Regions from separate parts of the Listeria sp. PSOL-1 genome, predicted to be linked through region 2. Evidence: riboswitches for the same ligand, from Rfam matches in the RefSeq annotation. Region 2 holds a riboswitch; the other holds the start of a gene.

Region 1 (7,582 bases), 520 kb from region 2:
CCTCTTGAATTTTTATCCAGCGAGCAATTTCCTCATTAATATAATCTTCATACGTGGCTTGATCGATGTTACCTTTTAACCAAGCGGCTCTTTTTGCACGCACTTCTTGTGATTGTGGAAAACTCCCGATTGTTGTTGTTGGTAAAAGCGGTAATTTAAGCGAATCGTGCTGTAATTTGATTCTTTCTTGAAATGGAGACTCTCGCTCAACATTTAAATATTTTAGATTAGCCACTTCTTTTTGAACTTGAATATTATTCCGATAATTAGATTGATTTAAGTTATTTAAACCTTCTTTCGCAGCTGAAAATTCTCTAGCAACAACTTCCTCATTGATCGCTTTAGTCAATGTAACAACTTCTGCCAACTTCTCATCAGCGAAACTCAAACCACGAATGAGAACCTCAGGCAATTCAGTTTCGCTTTGTTTGGTTACAGGAACATGCAATAACGAACTCGAAGGCTGTAAAATGAGCCGATCATGCGGTACGATTGTCGTAATTTTTTTTATTAATCCTATTTTTTCTTCTAAATTTGTCCGCCAAACATTACGCCCATCAATTATCCCAGCTGCCAACCACTTATTCTCAGGAAAGCCAAATTTTTCAAGCTGCTGTAGAGTTTCACCGTGGTCATGAATAAAATCAAGACCAATTGCATCAACCGGAAGCTGAACAATAACTTCATAATCATCTAAACTTTCAAAATAAGATTGTAAAATCAATTTAGTATGAGGTGCAGCTTCTCTAAGTTTATGAAAACTTTCCACAATATAAGTAAGCTCTTCTTTTGGAAAAGTCGTTGCTAAATAAGGTTCGTCAATTTGTAGCCATTTAACACCAGCTGCATCAAGCTCAGCTATTAATTTAGCATACACTGGCAAAAATTTTGCTAATAACGTCTCAAATTCAGCCTCTTCATAACCTTTCCCTAATTTTAAATAAGTAATAGGACCTAAAATAACAGGCTTTGTTTCAATACCTAATTCTTCTTTTGCTTCTAAGTAATAAGTTAAAGCTTTATTTTCTAATAATTTAGGAGAAACATCATCAAGTTCAGGAACAATATAATGATAATTTGTATTAAACCATTTTGTCATTTCTGAAGCAACAGCATTTTCCCGTCCACGAGCGATCTCAAAGTACGTATTTAATGGAATTTTTTCCTCAAAGTTTCCAAAACGCTTAGGAATCACACCAAGTGAAACGCTCATATCAAGCACGTGGTCATATAACGAAAAGTCATTAACTGGGATCAAATCAATATTCGCTGCTCGTTGTTTTTTTAAATTTGATAAGCGAATTTTCTTCAACTCAGCTTCAAGCTCTTCTGTAGAAATTCTTTGATTCCAGTAAGATTCTAACGCTTTTTTCCACTCCCTTTTTTCACCTAAACGTGGGTACCCAAGATTCGAACTAATTGCTTTTACCATGTTTCCAACCCCTTCTTTTACTTTTATTAGCCACAAAAAAGCCTCCCTAAGATATAGAGAGGCTCGATATACGCTATTAAAACACGGAAAATCGCTTCTCTCTTATCTCTCAAAGCGCAATGCTCTGCAGGATTTAGCACCTTTTCATTAACTGAAAGGTTGCTGGGTTTCATCGGGCCAGTCCCTCTACCACTCATAATAAGAGTTTTCATATTTTGTATTGAAATTATGATATCATCTCCGACAACAGCTGTCAACCATTTACTTTTTTCACACGATTTCGCCAAGCAAAAAGTAAGAAGCTACCGAGAAGGAGCAGCAAACTAACAACGCCATAAAACACTTGATCAAAAAACCAAGCAATCACACTACCAGTTAAAGAAGGTCCAAGAATACTCCCTAAGCTAAAGCACATCCCAACTAAAATGTTCCCAGCAGGTAAAAGTTCAAGTGGTGTCAGATCAGTCATATAAGAAAGGCCTAATGAATAAAGCGAGCCAAGTAAAATACCAAGAACAAAAAAGAGAACAATGAACAGCACAAACATTTTAACAAAGATCGCGCAAAAAAAGAGAATTCCACCTAAAAAAGTCAAGATCGGCAAAATTTTTCCTCGTCCAACTTGGTCACTAAAAACACCAATTGGTACTTGAAATAAGATCGTCCCTACTGAAAAAGCAGAAATAATTATCGTAATCATATAGGTCGTAAAACCACTTCTAAGCGCAACAATTGGAAAAGTAGCATTCAATGCCGTCTCTAAAACACCATATAAAAATGGGGGGATCATAGCAATCCAAGCAATTTTTCCCACTACAAAGAAACGTTTTAAACTACCTAAAAAAGAGATTTTACGAATTTTTTCATTTTGTGCAATGAATTCATTACGCAAAAGCCATATTAAACTCCAAGAAATAATAACTAATATACCTGAAAAATAAAAAGGAAAAGCTAAATTGATATAAGATAAATTAACAAGCTGAGGCCCTACTGCAAATCCAAGTGAAAAAAACAAACCATAGATAGCCATATTTTTCCCTCTACTTCTTGGATCAGTCATAGCAGCAACCCAAGTTTGTGAAGAAAAGTGCAACATATGATCTCCAATTCCAATAACAAGTCTTAAAACAAACCAAAAGATTAAATTAAACCAAAGTGGAAAGGCAAATAAAGCAATCGCCACTAACAGGCTTCCCACTAGAATAATTGGCTTATATCCAAATTTATGGAGAGGAGCTTCAATAAAAGGCGAAATCACTAAAACGCCAATATAAATCCCAGTAGCATGAAAACCATTGATACTAGAACTAATTCCTTGTTCTTCAAATATAATCGAAATTAAAGGCAATAAAAGTCCTTGAGATAAACCGGAAACAGAAACAATAATTGTTAATATCCAAAATTTACTCCTATTTTCCACAATTCTCCCCCCTTCTTTGTTAAAAAAGAACAATGCCTACCAGGTAGGCATTGTTCTTTAATTAAAATGACCCGTACGGGATTCGAACCCGTGTTACCGCCGTGAAAGGGCGGTGTCTTAACCGCTTGACCAACGGGCCGGCTGGCGGAGAAGGAGGGATTTGAACCCTCGCGCCGCGTAAACGACCTACACCCTTAGCAGGGGCGCCTCTTCAGCCACTTGAGTACTTCTCCGAGTCTTATAAAAACTCCACAGGCAGGACTCGAACCTGCGACCGATCGGTTAACAGCCGATTGCTCTACCAACTGAGCTACTGTGGAATAAAAGTGGGCCTAAATGGACTCGAACCATCGACCTCACGCTTATCAGGCGTGCGCTCTAACCAGCTGAGCTATAGGCCCTTAGTATGCAAAAAAGCGGGTGATGGGAATCGAACCCACGACAACAGCTTGGAAGGCTGTAGTTTTACCACTAAACTACACCCGCATGAAATAAAAATGAGAACCAATCCTGCCCTACAAACAGGCACATTAATCGCTTCATCATGTCGTCTCATAGAGCAAAGAAAAGTGGCTTGGGACAGAATCGAACTGCCGACACCTTGAGCTTCAATCAAGTGCTCTACCAACTGAGCTACCAAGCCTTAAAGACGGTTCCGACGGGATTTGAACCCGCGATCTCCTGCGTGACAGGCAGGCATGTTAACCCCTACACCACGGAACCAAATTGCGGGGACAGGATTTGAACCTGCGACCTTCGGGTTATGAGCCCGACGAGCTACCAGACTGCTCCACCCCGCGATAATAAATAATATAGGTTTCCACTGCTTTAATCACTAATACAAAACGGAGGAAGAGGGATTCGAACCCCCGCGCGGTTTTACCCGCCTGTCGGTTTTCAAGACCGATCCCTTCAGCCAGACTTGGGTATTCCTCCACGATATTATTAAATAAGTGACAAGAAGAAGTGGACCTTGCAGGACTCGAACCTGCGACCGGACGGTTATGAGCCGTCTGCTCTAACCAACTGAGCTAAAGGTCCAAGAATAGATAGCGGCGGAGGGAATCGAACCCACGACCTCTCGGGTATGAACCGAACGCTCTAGCCAGCTGAGCTACGCCGCCAAATCAACAAACTTTTATAATACAAAATCCACATTATAAGTGGAGCCTAGCGGGATCGAACCGCTGACCTCCTGCGTGCAAAGCAGGCGCTCTCCCAGCTGAGCTAAGGCCCCATAAAGAAAAATGAAAGGTAGTTCAATGGTCGGGAAGACAGGATTCGAACCTGCGACCCCTTGGTCCCAAACCAAGTGCTCTACCAAGCTGAGCTACTTCCCGTAACTATACCACAAACGCGCCCGAGAGGAGTCGAACCTCTAACCGCTTGATTCGTAGTCAAGTACTCTATCCAATTGAGCTACGGGCGCATATTTAATTTGCAATGCCGAGGACCGGAATCGAACCGGTACGGATATCACTATCCGCAGGATTTTAAGTCCTGTGCGTCTGCCAGTTCCGCCACCCCGGCTTAACTTAACATATTTGGAGCGGAAGACGGGGTTCGAACCCGCGACCCCCACCTTGGCAAGGTGATGTTCTACCACTGAACTACTTCCGCAAAAACAAGTGCGGGTGAAGGGACTTGAACCCCCACGCCTCGCGGCGCCAGATCCTAAATCTGGTGCGTCTGCCAATTCCGCCACACCCGCAAAAAGTGAGCCGTGCAGGGTTCGAACCTGCGACCCTCTGATTAAAAGTCAGATGCTCTACCAACTGAGCTAACGGCTCGTTACATTATGTAACAACAAAATAAAATTAATAAAAAATGGTGCCGGCTGCAAGAGTCGAACTCGCGACCTACTGATTACAAATCAGTTGCTCTACCAACTGAGCTAAGCCGGCATAAAATGGAGGTTAACGGGATCGAACCGCTGACCCTCTGCTTGTAAGGCAGATGCTCTCCCAGCTGAGCTAAACCTCCATAACAGCCCGGCAGCGACCTACTCTCACAGGGGGAAGCCCCCCACTACCATCGGCGCAGAGAAGCTTAACTACCGTGTTCGGGATGGGAACGGGTGTGACCTTCTCGCCATTGCTACCAGACTTATTCATTGAAAGATGATTCTTTCAAAACTAGATAAAAAGGGTGATTAAACCTGACTCCAAGAGTCTTTTTTAAGGATAAGTCCTCGATCGATTAGTATTTGTCCGCTCCATATGTCGCCATACTTCCACTCCAAACCTATCTACCTGATCTTCTTTCAGGGATCTTACTTTCTTTCGAAATGGGAAATCTCATCTCGAGGGGGGCTTCACGCTTAGATGCTTTCAGCGTTTATCCCGTCCGCACATAGCTACCCAGCGATGCTCCTGGCGGAACAACTGGTACACCAGCGGTGCGTCCATCCCGGTCCTCTCGTACTAAGGACAGCTCCTCTCAAATTTCCTGCGCCCGCGACGGATAGGGACCGAACTGTCTCACGACGTTCTGAACCCAGCTCGCGTGCCGCTTTAATGGGCGAACAGCCCAACCCTTGGGACCGACTACAGCCCCAGGATGCGACGAGCCGACATCGAGGTGCCAAACCTCCCCGTCGATGTGGACTCTTGGGGGAGATAAGCCTGTTATCCCCGGGGTAGCTTTTATCCGTTGAGCGATGGCCCTTCCATGCGGTACCACCGGATCACTAAGCCCGACTTTCGTCCCTGCTCGACTTGTCAGTCTCGCAGTCAAGCTCCCTTGTGCCTTTACACTCTGCGAATGATTTCCATCCATTCTGAGGGAACCTTTGGGCGCCTCCGTTACTCTTTAGGAGGCGACCGCCCCAGTCAAACTGCCCACCTGACACTGTCTCCCCACACGCTAAGTGTGGCGGGTTAGAATGGTCATACAGCAGGGGTAGTATCCCACCATTGCCTCCTCGCACGCTGGCGCGCGCGGCTCTTTGGCTCCTACCTATCCTGTACAAGCTGTACAAACATTCCATATCAGGTTGCAGTAAAGCTCCACGGGGTCTTTCCGTCCTGTCGCGGGTAACCTGCATCTTCACAGGTACTATAATTTCACCGAGTCTCTCGTTGAGACAGTGCCCAGATCGTTGCGCCTTTCGTGCGGGTCGGAACTTACCCGACAAGGAATTTCGCTACCTTAGGACCGTTATAGTTACGGCCGCCGTTTACTGGGGCTTCAATTCGCACCTTCGCTTACGCTAAGCGCTCCTCTTAACCTTCCAGCACCGGGCAGGCGTCAGCCCCTATACGTCACCTTACGGTTTTGCAGAGACCTGTGTTTTTGCTAAACAGTCGCCTGGGCCTATTCACTGCGGCTCTCTCGGGCTTTCACCCTATCAGAGCACCCCTTCTCCCGAAGTTACGGGGTCATTTTGCCGAGTTCCTTAACGAGAGTTCTCTCGCTCACCTTAGGATTCTCTCCTCATCTACCTGTGTCGGTTTGCGGTACGGGCCGCTCTACTCTTCCTAGAGGCTTTTCTTGACAGCGTGAAATCAGGAACTTCCGTACTTTAATTTCCTTCCCCATCACAGCTCATGCTTCGTAAGAAGCGGATTTGCCTACTTCTTACACTCACTGCTTGGACGCACCTTTCCATCTGTGCGCTTCCTTATCCTTCTGTGTCACCCCTTCGGTCAAACAAATAGCGCGGGTACAGGAATCTCCACCTGTTGTCCATCGCCTACGCCTATCGGCCTCGGCTTAGGTCCCGACTAACCCTGAGCGGACGAGCCTTCCTCAGGAAACCTTAGATATTCGGTGGAAGGGATTCTCACCCTTCTTTCGCTACTCATACCGGCATTCTCACTTCTAAGCGCTCCACCAGTCCTTTCGGTCTGGCTTCTCTGCCCTTAGAACGCTCTCCTACCACGAACATCTTACGATGTTCATCCACAGTTTCGGTAATACGTTTAGCCCCGGTACATTTTCGGCGCGGGGTCACTCGACCAGTGAGCTATTACGCACTCTTTCAATGGTGGCTGCTTCTAAGCCAACATCCTGGTTGTCTAAGCAACCCCACATCCTTTTCCACTTAACGTATATTTGGGGACCTTAACTGGTGGTCTGGGCTGTTTCCCTTTCGACTACGGATCTTATCACTCGCAGTCTGACTCCCGAAGATAAGTCAATGGCATTCGGAGTTTATCTGAATTCGGTAACCCGAGAGGGGCCCCTAGTCCAAACAGTGCTCTACCTCCATGACTCTCTACTTCGAGGCTAGCCCTAAAGCTATTTCGGAGAGAACCAGCTATCTCCAAGTTCGATTGGAATTTCTCCGCTACCCACACCTCATCCCCGCACTTTTCAACGTGCGTGGGTTCGGACCTCCAGTAAGTATTACCTTACCTTCATCCTGGACATGGGTAGATCACCTGGTTTCGGGTCTACGACCTGTTACTCTTTCGCCCTATTCAGACTCGCTTTCGCTACGGCTCCGCTTTTTCCACTTAACCTTGCAACAAATCGTAACTCGCCGGTTCATTCTACAAAAGGCACGCTATCACCCATTAACGGGCTCTAACTACTTGTAGGCACACGGTTTCAGGTACTCTTTCACTCCCCTTCCGGGGTGCTTTTCACCTTTCCCTCACGGTACTGGTTCACTATCGGTCACTAGGGAGTATTTAGCCTTGGGAGATGGTCCTCCCAGATTCCGACGGAATTTCACGTGTTCCGCCGTACTCAGGATCCACTCTAGAGAGAAGCACATTTCAACT
Region 2 (7,582 bases):
AGGCAAGCTAAAGATGAAAAAGTTCCTGTGATTATTGATGTTCATGTGGATGCAGATGCTGCACCACTCCCAGGTAAAATTATTTGGGAGGAAGCAAAAGGGTATCTTACTTTTGAAGGAAAAACATTGCGAAAAGAGCATAAACTAGCGAAGATGCCGCCATTTAAAACCATTTTAAGACGCTTTTTATAAATGAATGAAGGTGGGATGATAGAATGCCATGGACAACAAGTGATTACCCTCCATCATGGAAAAACTTAGCAGAATTAGAACGAAAGAAAGCAATTGACATTGGGAATGCACTGTTAAAGGATGGTTATCCAGAAGAAAGAGCCATACCGATTGCTACAAAACAAGCCGAAGAATGGTATCAAAAAGCAAACAAATCCGACAAACAGGAATTAAAAAATAAGCATGTCCAAAACCACGAAAAAAAGCCAGGCCGAACAGGAGCTGACACATTAGATGAACCCGTTCATGTGCGCTTTCGTGATGGGAAATGGGAAGTAAAATCGGAGAATGCTAAACAAGCAAGTGCGACTTTTTCAAATAAAGAAGATGCCGAGAAACGAGCGCAAGAAATTGCAGAAAATAAGGGAACAAAAGTTATCTCACATAAGAAAGACGAGTAAAAATATTAAAATCAATGGGTAGGTACTTTTGTTAAAGTATCTACTCATTGATTTTAGTAGGACTTTATTTTTCACGAAGACGGTCTGTTGCATTACGTGATTTTTGGATATGGTGAATCATTTCATTGTAATGGAGTGTTGCGTAGTAATAGTAGAGCACATCTACTGTTAAAAATTGTGCATGTCTTGAGCTGGTGGCTGTACTTCTAAGCTCGGATTCAGGAGCACGCGAGGTTTCAAGAGATAAATCAGCAATATTTTTCAAACGATTTGTACCGAAGTGAGTTAAACTTATGGTTGTTAAGCTATTTTCTTTTGCAAGTTGAGTTAGTTCTAAGACGGAAGACGTTTCACCACTATAAGAAATACCTAGAAAAGCACTTGGCTTATTATTACTCGAAAAGGCCATGGTTAAAACATGTGGATCTTGAGAAGCGAGCACGTGTTTTCCAGAGCGAAGCCACTTTTGTGCGAAGTCTTCTGCAATTAACCATGAAGCACCTACTCCGTAAACATAGATCGTATCTGCTTCTTCTAAAATAGAGCACGCTTTAAGCAAGTTTTTTTCTTCTAATAAGCAAATGGTATCGCTAGCAGCTTGTACCATATTCGAAACGAGTTTTTCCTTGATAGAAGTAAATGAGTCATCTGGCTTGACATCATAGTAACCTAGCTTTTGAGGTTTTGAAAGCTCAATGGATAGTTGGCGTTTTAATTCGGGGAAGCCAGCGAAATTGAGCGATTTGCAAAAACGAATAACCGCTGCGCCACTCGCATCAGCTTTTTCAGCTAAGCTATGGATGGAAGAACAAACAACCCATTCGGGATCTTTTAAAATAACTTGTCCAATTTTTTGTTCGGATTTAGGAAGAGAAGCAATCATTCCTTGAATTCGGCTTGTAACGCTTCCAGCTTGCATGGCATAAAACTCCATTCCTTTTTTCTTTCATTATAGCAGATTTTTTGCTTTTGAAATAATATTTCATATTGCTTAAAAATGTGTTTTTCGCTATACATACAATCAATTAAAACGATAGAAGCCTTGACCAATTCGAAATTCAGTTTGACTAACTGGCCAATCAGTGGCTTCAAATTCTAGTGAATGGAGACGATTGATCTTACCTTTTTCAAAAATTAAATGAAAGTTATCAATTTGTAAAGCTTGTTTACCTTTGATATAAAGTGGCTTTAAATGAAGGATTTCTTGCCAGTGTTCGCAAACAGATTGAGGGTTTTCAACGCGAAAGTAAATGTTTTTTAAAGTAGGGGCCTCTTGTTTAGTTACGCTGCTTTTTTGATCGATAAAAAGTGGGTAAAGCAAGTGATTATAGTCAGTTAAAATGGTAAAGCCTTGCCATTTTGTTCCGTTTGAATGTTTCCCTGAGATCGGCGCACTTATTTTATGCCCAGCTTTTTTGAACCGATGTTTCAGTTCTTCCAAATGACTGGTAGATAGTGCAATACGGCCAAATATTTGCTGGACTGGAAGATAAAGATTAGCTTCTTGTTTTAAGAAATTGCGGTCGTTATTTTCTTGTTTATTTAGTGAAAAAAATTCGACATATGGAGATAAAAAAGCACTTGCTGATGTAAGCGCATCTTGTGATTTATTTTGCAGTGCTAGGCCATAATGTGAAAATTGGCGAGCAACATCGTCTAAATTATGAACATAATGAATGGAATGGCTAAAATGTAATGACACCTTTAATCCCTCCTTTCTTTTTTTATAAAAAAACTCTTCTTTATATGAAAGAAGAGCATCACAAGTCTCTTCTTATCTATCAGACGGACGGGGTCTGTTGGAATTAGCACAGTGCCAAATGGTCTGTTGCTGAGATATCTTTGGGCCAATTCCCTCCATCTCTCATGATAAGAATACGCTGTTTTTTAAATTCTAGTAATGAAAATTTACCATAAATTCAGTTATTGGTCAAAAGTTATGAGGGAAAAAAGCCTTTGACAAAAACAAAATAAATCGGCGACAAGCGCTCATATTTAAGAGGATTGCCAGGCTTCTGATTCCTGAAAAATCGCTTAAACATAAGCGATTTCACTTGATTTATTATGTTCGAAATGTAACACTAAGCGCTATTTTTTAGTTCGTATGAGCTGAATCGTATTATGTCTCAGACTCTTTTTCATAAGCTGTAATTTGTTCAATACGCTTTTTATGGCGACCGCCTTGAAACTCAGTATGTAGCCATGTTTCAACAATCTCAAGGGCAAGTCCTGGGCCAATAACGCGTGCACCTAAAGCGAGAATATTACTATCGTTATGTTCGCGTGTAGCGTGTGCACTAAAGGTGTCACTTACAAGGGCACAACGGATTCCAGGCACCTTATTGGCAGCGATACTCATGCCAATACCCGTACCACAGATTAAAATACCATGTGTGACTTCATTTGTGGTGACTTTGTTGGCGACTGTAAAAGCAAGTGGGGGATAGTCAGTAGACTCAGAGGTTTCGGGCCCAAGCTCGATATAATCTATTTTGGTCTCTTGTAAATACTTCACAATTGTCTTGCGCAATGCAATACCGCCATGATCTGACGCAATAGCTATTTTCAAGTGATTCATTCTTATTCCTCCTCTTTTTATAAGCACTGTTAGCATTTTTTTAGTGTGAAATGATTAAGGATAATAAATAATCATGCTAATCACTGTCATTTCATTGCTTCGGTTTACATAGGTATGCTTGCAATCTGCTTCAAATTTAATAGCGTCGCCTTTTTCCAAGCGATAAATTTTCCCTGCGATATCTAGCTCTAGAGAACCTTCGTAAAGTGTCAAATATTCTTCACTTCCTGCTAAATGTGCTTCTGATTCTAACTTAGCACTTGGATCCATTTCCACTGTAAACCATTCAAAATTCACTTTCCGGTCAAACGGAAAATAAGGATAAACACGATATTTTTGATCATGTGCAGAAACAAAGTCTACATTCTCCTTTTGAATAATCTTTACTTGCGGTGAGGCGTCATCTACAAGGACGCTAAAAGAAATGTTCAAGCCATTGGCGATTTTCCAAAGTGTATTAATTGATGGGACAACTTTTCCCTTTTCAATTTCATTCAGTGCTGTTGTGCTGACGGTTGTTAGTTCGGAAAGCTCTTTTAAAGTGATATCGCGTTTTTTTCGCAGCGCTTTGAGATTACGAGCAACCGTTATATGGATGTCATTCATGCAAATAGTCTCCTTATTTTTAATCGAACTTGACTTTCCTTTTAAAAGGAAATATAATCCTTTGTATAGGATGGTGATTTTTATGTTATTTGTTGCAACCGTATTTTATGCTGTTTTTATGAGTTTTACGCCAGGTCCGAACAATATTTTGGCGATGAAATATGCAACAAATTTAGGAATGAAAAAGACATTGCATTTTTTATTTGGGATCGGTGCTGGCTTTTTAACATTGTCGATTTTAAGCATCCTATTTAATTCATTATTGTTAAATGTATCAGCCAACTTTTACATTATTTTAAAAATTATCGGGTTTGTTTATTTACTATATTTAGCTTACCAGATGGTTTTTACTGCACATAAAAAGAAGCGAGCAGGTCATCAATGTCCTACTTTTTTACAAGGTTATCTATTGCAATTTCTAAATCCAAAAACGATTTTATATGTTTTGACAGCTATGGCAACTTATATTGTTCCGCATGCAAGCAGCTATTTTGTATTATCACTTTGGACGGTTACGATTGCTATGATTGGCTTTTTGGCATCTTTCACGTGGGCAGCTCTTGGTTGCGCAATTTGTAAATTTCTTTTGAACTATGAGCGAGGATTTAATATGACAATGGCTTTTATTCTTGTTGTCCTTGCTTTTGAAATTTTGCTTTCTAAGTAATCATAACAAATTAATTTGTTGCTTACTAGTTCTAGGGCAAGTTTTTAATACGCTTGTTTTAAGGGCGATATTAAATATCTTTTCTTTCATTCCAAGATTTTCCGTGTACGATAATGACATCACAAGGAGCGTGGCGTGCAATGTATTCTGTGACGCTTCCTATTAACATTTGTTCAGTAGCGGTTAGACCTGTTGCTCCTACAATAATTAGATCAGCCTTAAACTCTTTTGCAATTTTATGAACCATAGTTGCTTTAGGTGTTCCAAAGTGAACGAATGTTTCAACTTGCTTTATCCCGGCATGTTTTGCTTCGTTTGCATAAATTTCGATCAATTCTTCGCCATAAGCTTTTGCTTTTTTAGCGTAAGTTTGTTCATAATCTATTAATGGAGCAATTCTGCGAAGGTCCGCTACAAAGCCGATGCCAAGAACAGCTTCATTTGTTTTTGCTATTCGGATGGCGCGTCTAAGTGCTGCTTCAGCTTCATTTGAACCATCAATGCCGACTAAAATTCGTTTATACGTGGTCATTATAATTCACCCTTTCTTGAAATTCACCTTCTTTTTGTTATACCCTTATTTTTCTTTGCTTATGCTTCTTTTGCTAAAAAGATGATAATAGTATTTCACAACTTTTTAAGATACAATAAGAAAAGAAATAGCTTAATGAAAGAAGTGATAAAGATGAAGTGGGATCATTTAGTGAACGACAAAAGAAGACGCGAATCGGGTGTTACTCGCTATAAAAGCTCTGATATTCGTAGTGCGTTTGAAAATGATTATCAGCGTATTGTTATGAGTGCTTCCTTCAGGCGACTTCAAGATAAGGCACAGATTTTCCCATTAGAAAAGAGCGACTTTGTTCGTACACGTCTGACACATTCAATTGAAGTCTCAACCATTGCCAAATCAATGGGAAACATGGTTACACATAAAATTAGCGAAGACAACATTGATGCCGAGTTCACATATGAAGATGCTGAAAAAATACCGGAAATACTCGCTTGTACCGGTTTATTACATGATATGGGAAATCCGCCATTCGGTCATTTTGGAGAAGAATCGATTCGTGAATGGTTTAAAATAAACTTATCAAAAATCAAATATAATGGTAAAGCATTAGATCATTTATTGACACAACAAATGAAGCAGGATTTTCTTTATTTTGAAGGGAATGCACAAGTACTTCGTGTAGTATCTAAACTACATTATTTATTTGATGAATATGGTTTGAATTTAACACATGCAACGCTAAATAGCATCATTAAATATCCAGTCTCTTCATTACATATCAATAAAACGCAGATTAAAAGTAAAAAATTAGGTTATTTTTATGCAGACGAAGCTATTTTTAAAGAAGTTACATCTGCTACTGGAGCTTTTAATCATCGACACCCACTGACATTTTTGCTGGAAGTTGCTGATGATATTGCTTATTTAAATGCAGATTTGGAAGATGGTGTGAAAAAAAGGATCGTATCCATTGCTCAGATTTTAAGGGAATTTGAAGAGACGCCAGATCATAATTGGGTAACGGCTGCTGTATACGGCGAGCTTAAAAAGAAGAATATCCGTTATGCCGGACAAGAAGAAAGCTTTATTGCGCAACAGTGGCTGGCATCTAATGTCCGTGGTCAATTGATTAATCGGGCATTGGAAGAGTTTTACAAAAACTATCAAGCCATTATGGCGGGTGAGTTTAATCAATCTTTGCTTGAAGCATCAGAGGCGGATCAGCTTGTTCAAATTTTACAAAACCTATCGGCAAAATATATTTATACAGATCCCGGAGTGGTTGAATCAGAAATGGCAGGAAATAAAATTATTTCTTCATTGCTAGATAGTTATATTCCAGCTGTTTTATATTATGATAGTCCATTTCCGGAGCGCTTTTCGGCAAAGGATAATCGATTGCTATCGTTAATTTCAGATAATTACATTGGTTGTTACCGCAAAAATGCCGCTACAGAAGATGAACAAATGAAATTATATTTGCGTTTGTTATTAGTGACAGATTTTATTTGTAGTATGACCGATAGTTATGCAAAGGATTTATACCATAAACTAAATGGTTTAAATTAAAATTTACTTCAAAGGAGGATAAAAATGAAAAAATTGCTAACCACATCATTTGTTTATTGCATTCTTGGTTTGTTCGCGGGTGTTTATTACCGTGAAATCACTAAATACAATAACTTCACTGGAGATACACAACTCAGCGTGCTACATACGCATTTACTTATGCTTGGTATGTTTATGTTTTTAATTGTGCTAATGCTTGAGAAAAATTTTGGTATCATGAAAAGTAAGAAATTCAAACTATTTTACTACATTTATAATCTTGGGTTATTGTTAACGGTGGGCTTAATGGTTTTCCATGGTACAATGACGGTTTTTGGAAAAGAAACTGGTGCGGCGGTTTCAGGAATAGCTGGATTAGGACATATTTTGCTTGCGCTTGGACTTGTGTTCCTCTTTTTGACTGTGTATGAGCGCTTGAAAGTAAAGGGTTAGTTCTAGTGTTGTGACTGATAAAAGCCATTTTTTTCGTTCAAAATACATCGGCTGATCGTCTCTTGACATTGCTTGAAACAAGTGTTATTATACTCAAGGTGCCTCTTACTTAATAAAAGAGGATCATGAAAATAAACTTGCGTTGTAGCCTATGCTAACAGCCGTTTTATTTTTCGAAAAAAATGAACCACCTGGATGTGTGGTACTACTAAAATAAGGAAGGAGGAACTGATTCAATGCCTACAATTAACCAATTAGTTCGCAAATCGCGTCAATCTAAATCTAAGAAATCTAATTCTCCAGCGCTTAACAAAGGCTTGAACACGCTTAAAAGAGAGCTTACAAATGTAAATTCTTCTCAAAAACGTGGTGTTTGTACTCGTGTTGGGACAATGACACCGAAAAAACCGAACTCCGCATTACGTAAATATGCACGTGTTCGCTTAAGTAATGGTATCGAGGTAACTGCTTATATCCCAGGTATCGGCCATAACTTGCAAGAGCACAGTGTTGTTCTTATCCGTGGTGGACGTGTGAAAGACTTGCCAGGGGTGCGTTATCACATCATTCGTGGTGCACTAGAT

Evidence for each region. Region 2 has a riboswitch for S-adenosylmethionine ahead of G6Q10_RS00245 (VOC family protein). Riboswitches for the same ligand answer to the same signal wherever they lie in the genome.
Region 1: linked by a shared signal. The riboswitch ahead of metE (5-methyltetrahydropteroyltriglutamate--homocysteine S-methyltransferase) and the one ahead of G6Q10_RS00245 (VOC family protein) in region 2 are both predicted to bind S-adenosylmethionine.

Annotation. Positions count from the first base shown of each region.
Region 1 is NZ_LR760298.1:572,062-579,643, reverse strand. It holds gene metE (5-methyltetrahydropteroyltriglutamate--homocysteine S-methyltransferase) at 1-1,432, opposite strand, end outside; SAM riboswitch class I at 1,532-1,637, opposite strand; gene G6Q10_RS02910 (MFS transporter) at 1,686-2,852, opposite strand; tRNA gene G6Q10_RS02905 (tRNA-Glu) at 2,920-2,991, opposite strand; tRNA gene G6Q10_RS02900 (tRNA-Ser) at 2,995-3,085, opposite strand; tRNA gene G6Q10_RS02895 (tRNA-Asn) at 3,100-3,172, opposite strand; tRNA gene G6Q10_RS02890 (tRNA-Ile) at 3,180-3,253, opposite strand; tRNA gene G6Q10_RS02885 (tRNA-Gly) at 3,268-3,338, opposite strand; tRNA gene G6Q10_RS02880 (tRNA-Phe) at 3,423-3,495, opposite strand; tRNA gene G6Q10_RS02875 (tRNA-Asp) at 3,503-3,575, opposite strand; tRNA gene G6Q10_RS02870 (tRNA-Met) at 3,579-3,652, opposite strand; tRNA gene G6Q10_RS02865 (tRNA-Ser) at 3,699-3,788, opposite strand; tRNA gene G6Q10_RS02860 (tRNA-Ile) at 3,820-3,893, opposite strand; tRNA gene G6Q10_RS02855 (tRNA-Met) at 3,903-3,976, opposite strand; tRNA gene G6Q10_RS02850 (tRNA-Ala) at 4,017-4,089, opposite strand; tRNA gene G6Q10_RS02845 (tRNA-Pro) at 4,116-4,192, opposite strand; tRNA gene G6Q10_RS02840 (tRNA-Arg) at 4,208-4,281, opposite strand; tRNA gene G6Q10_RS02835 (tRNA-Leu) at 4,297-4,382, opposite strand; tRNA gene G6Q10_RS02830 (tRNA-Gly) at 4,398-4,472, opposite strand; tRNA gene G6Q10_RS02825 (tRNA-Leu) at 4,482-4,563, opposite strand; tRNA gene G6Q10_RS02820 (tRNA-Lys) at 4,570-4,642, opposite strand; tRNA gene G6Q10_RS02815 (tRNA-Thr) at 4,681-4,756, opposite strand; tRNA gene G6Q10_RS02810 (tRNA-Val) at 4,763-4,835, opposite strand; rRNA gene rrf (5S ribosomal RNA) at 4,842-4,957, opposite strand; rRNA gene G6Q10_RS02800 (23S ribosomal RNA) at 5,032-7,582, opposite strand, start outside.
Region 2 is NZ_LR760298.1:54,061-61,642, forward strand. It holds gene G6Q10_RS00230 (pyruvate oxidase) at 1-192, shown strand, start outside; gene G6Q10_RS00235 (DUF2188 domain-containing protein) at 216-632, shown strand; gene G6Q10_RS00240 (MurR/RpiR family transcriptional regulator) at 697-1,551, opposite strand; gene G6Q10_RS00245 (VOC family protein) at 1,654-2,334, opposite strand; SAM riboswitch class I at 2,404-2,508, opposite strand; gene rpiB (ribose 5-phosphate isomerase B) at 2,752-3,210, opposite strand; gene G6Q10_RS00255 (helix-turn-helix domain-containing protein) at 3,265-3,816, opposite strand; gene G6Q10_RS00260 (LysE family translocator) at 3,899-4,483, shown strand; gene G6Q10_RS00265 (universal stress protein) at 4,554-5,015, opposite strand; gene G6Q10_RS00270 (deoxyguanosinetriphosphate triphosphohydrolase) at 5,169-6,566, shown strand; gene G6Q10_RS00275 (DUF2871 domain-containing protein) at 6,591-6,998, shown strand; gene rpsL (30S ribosomal protein S12) at 7,235-7,582, shown strand, end outside.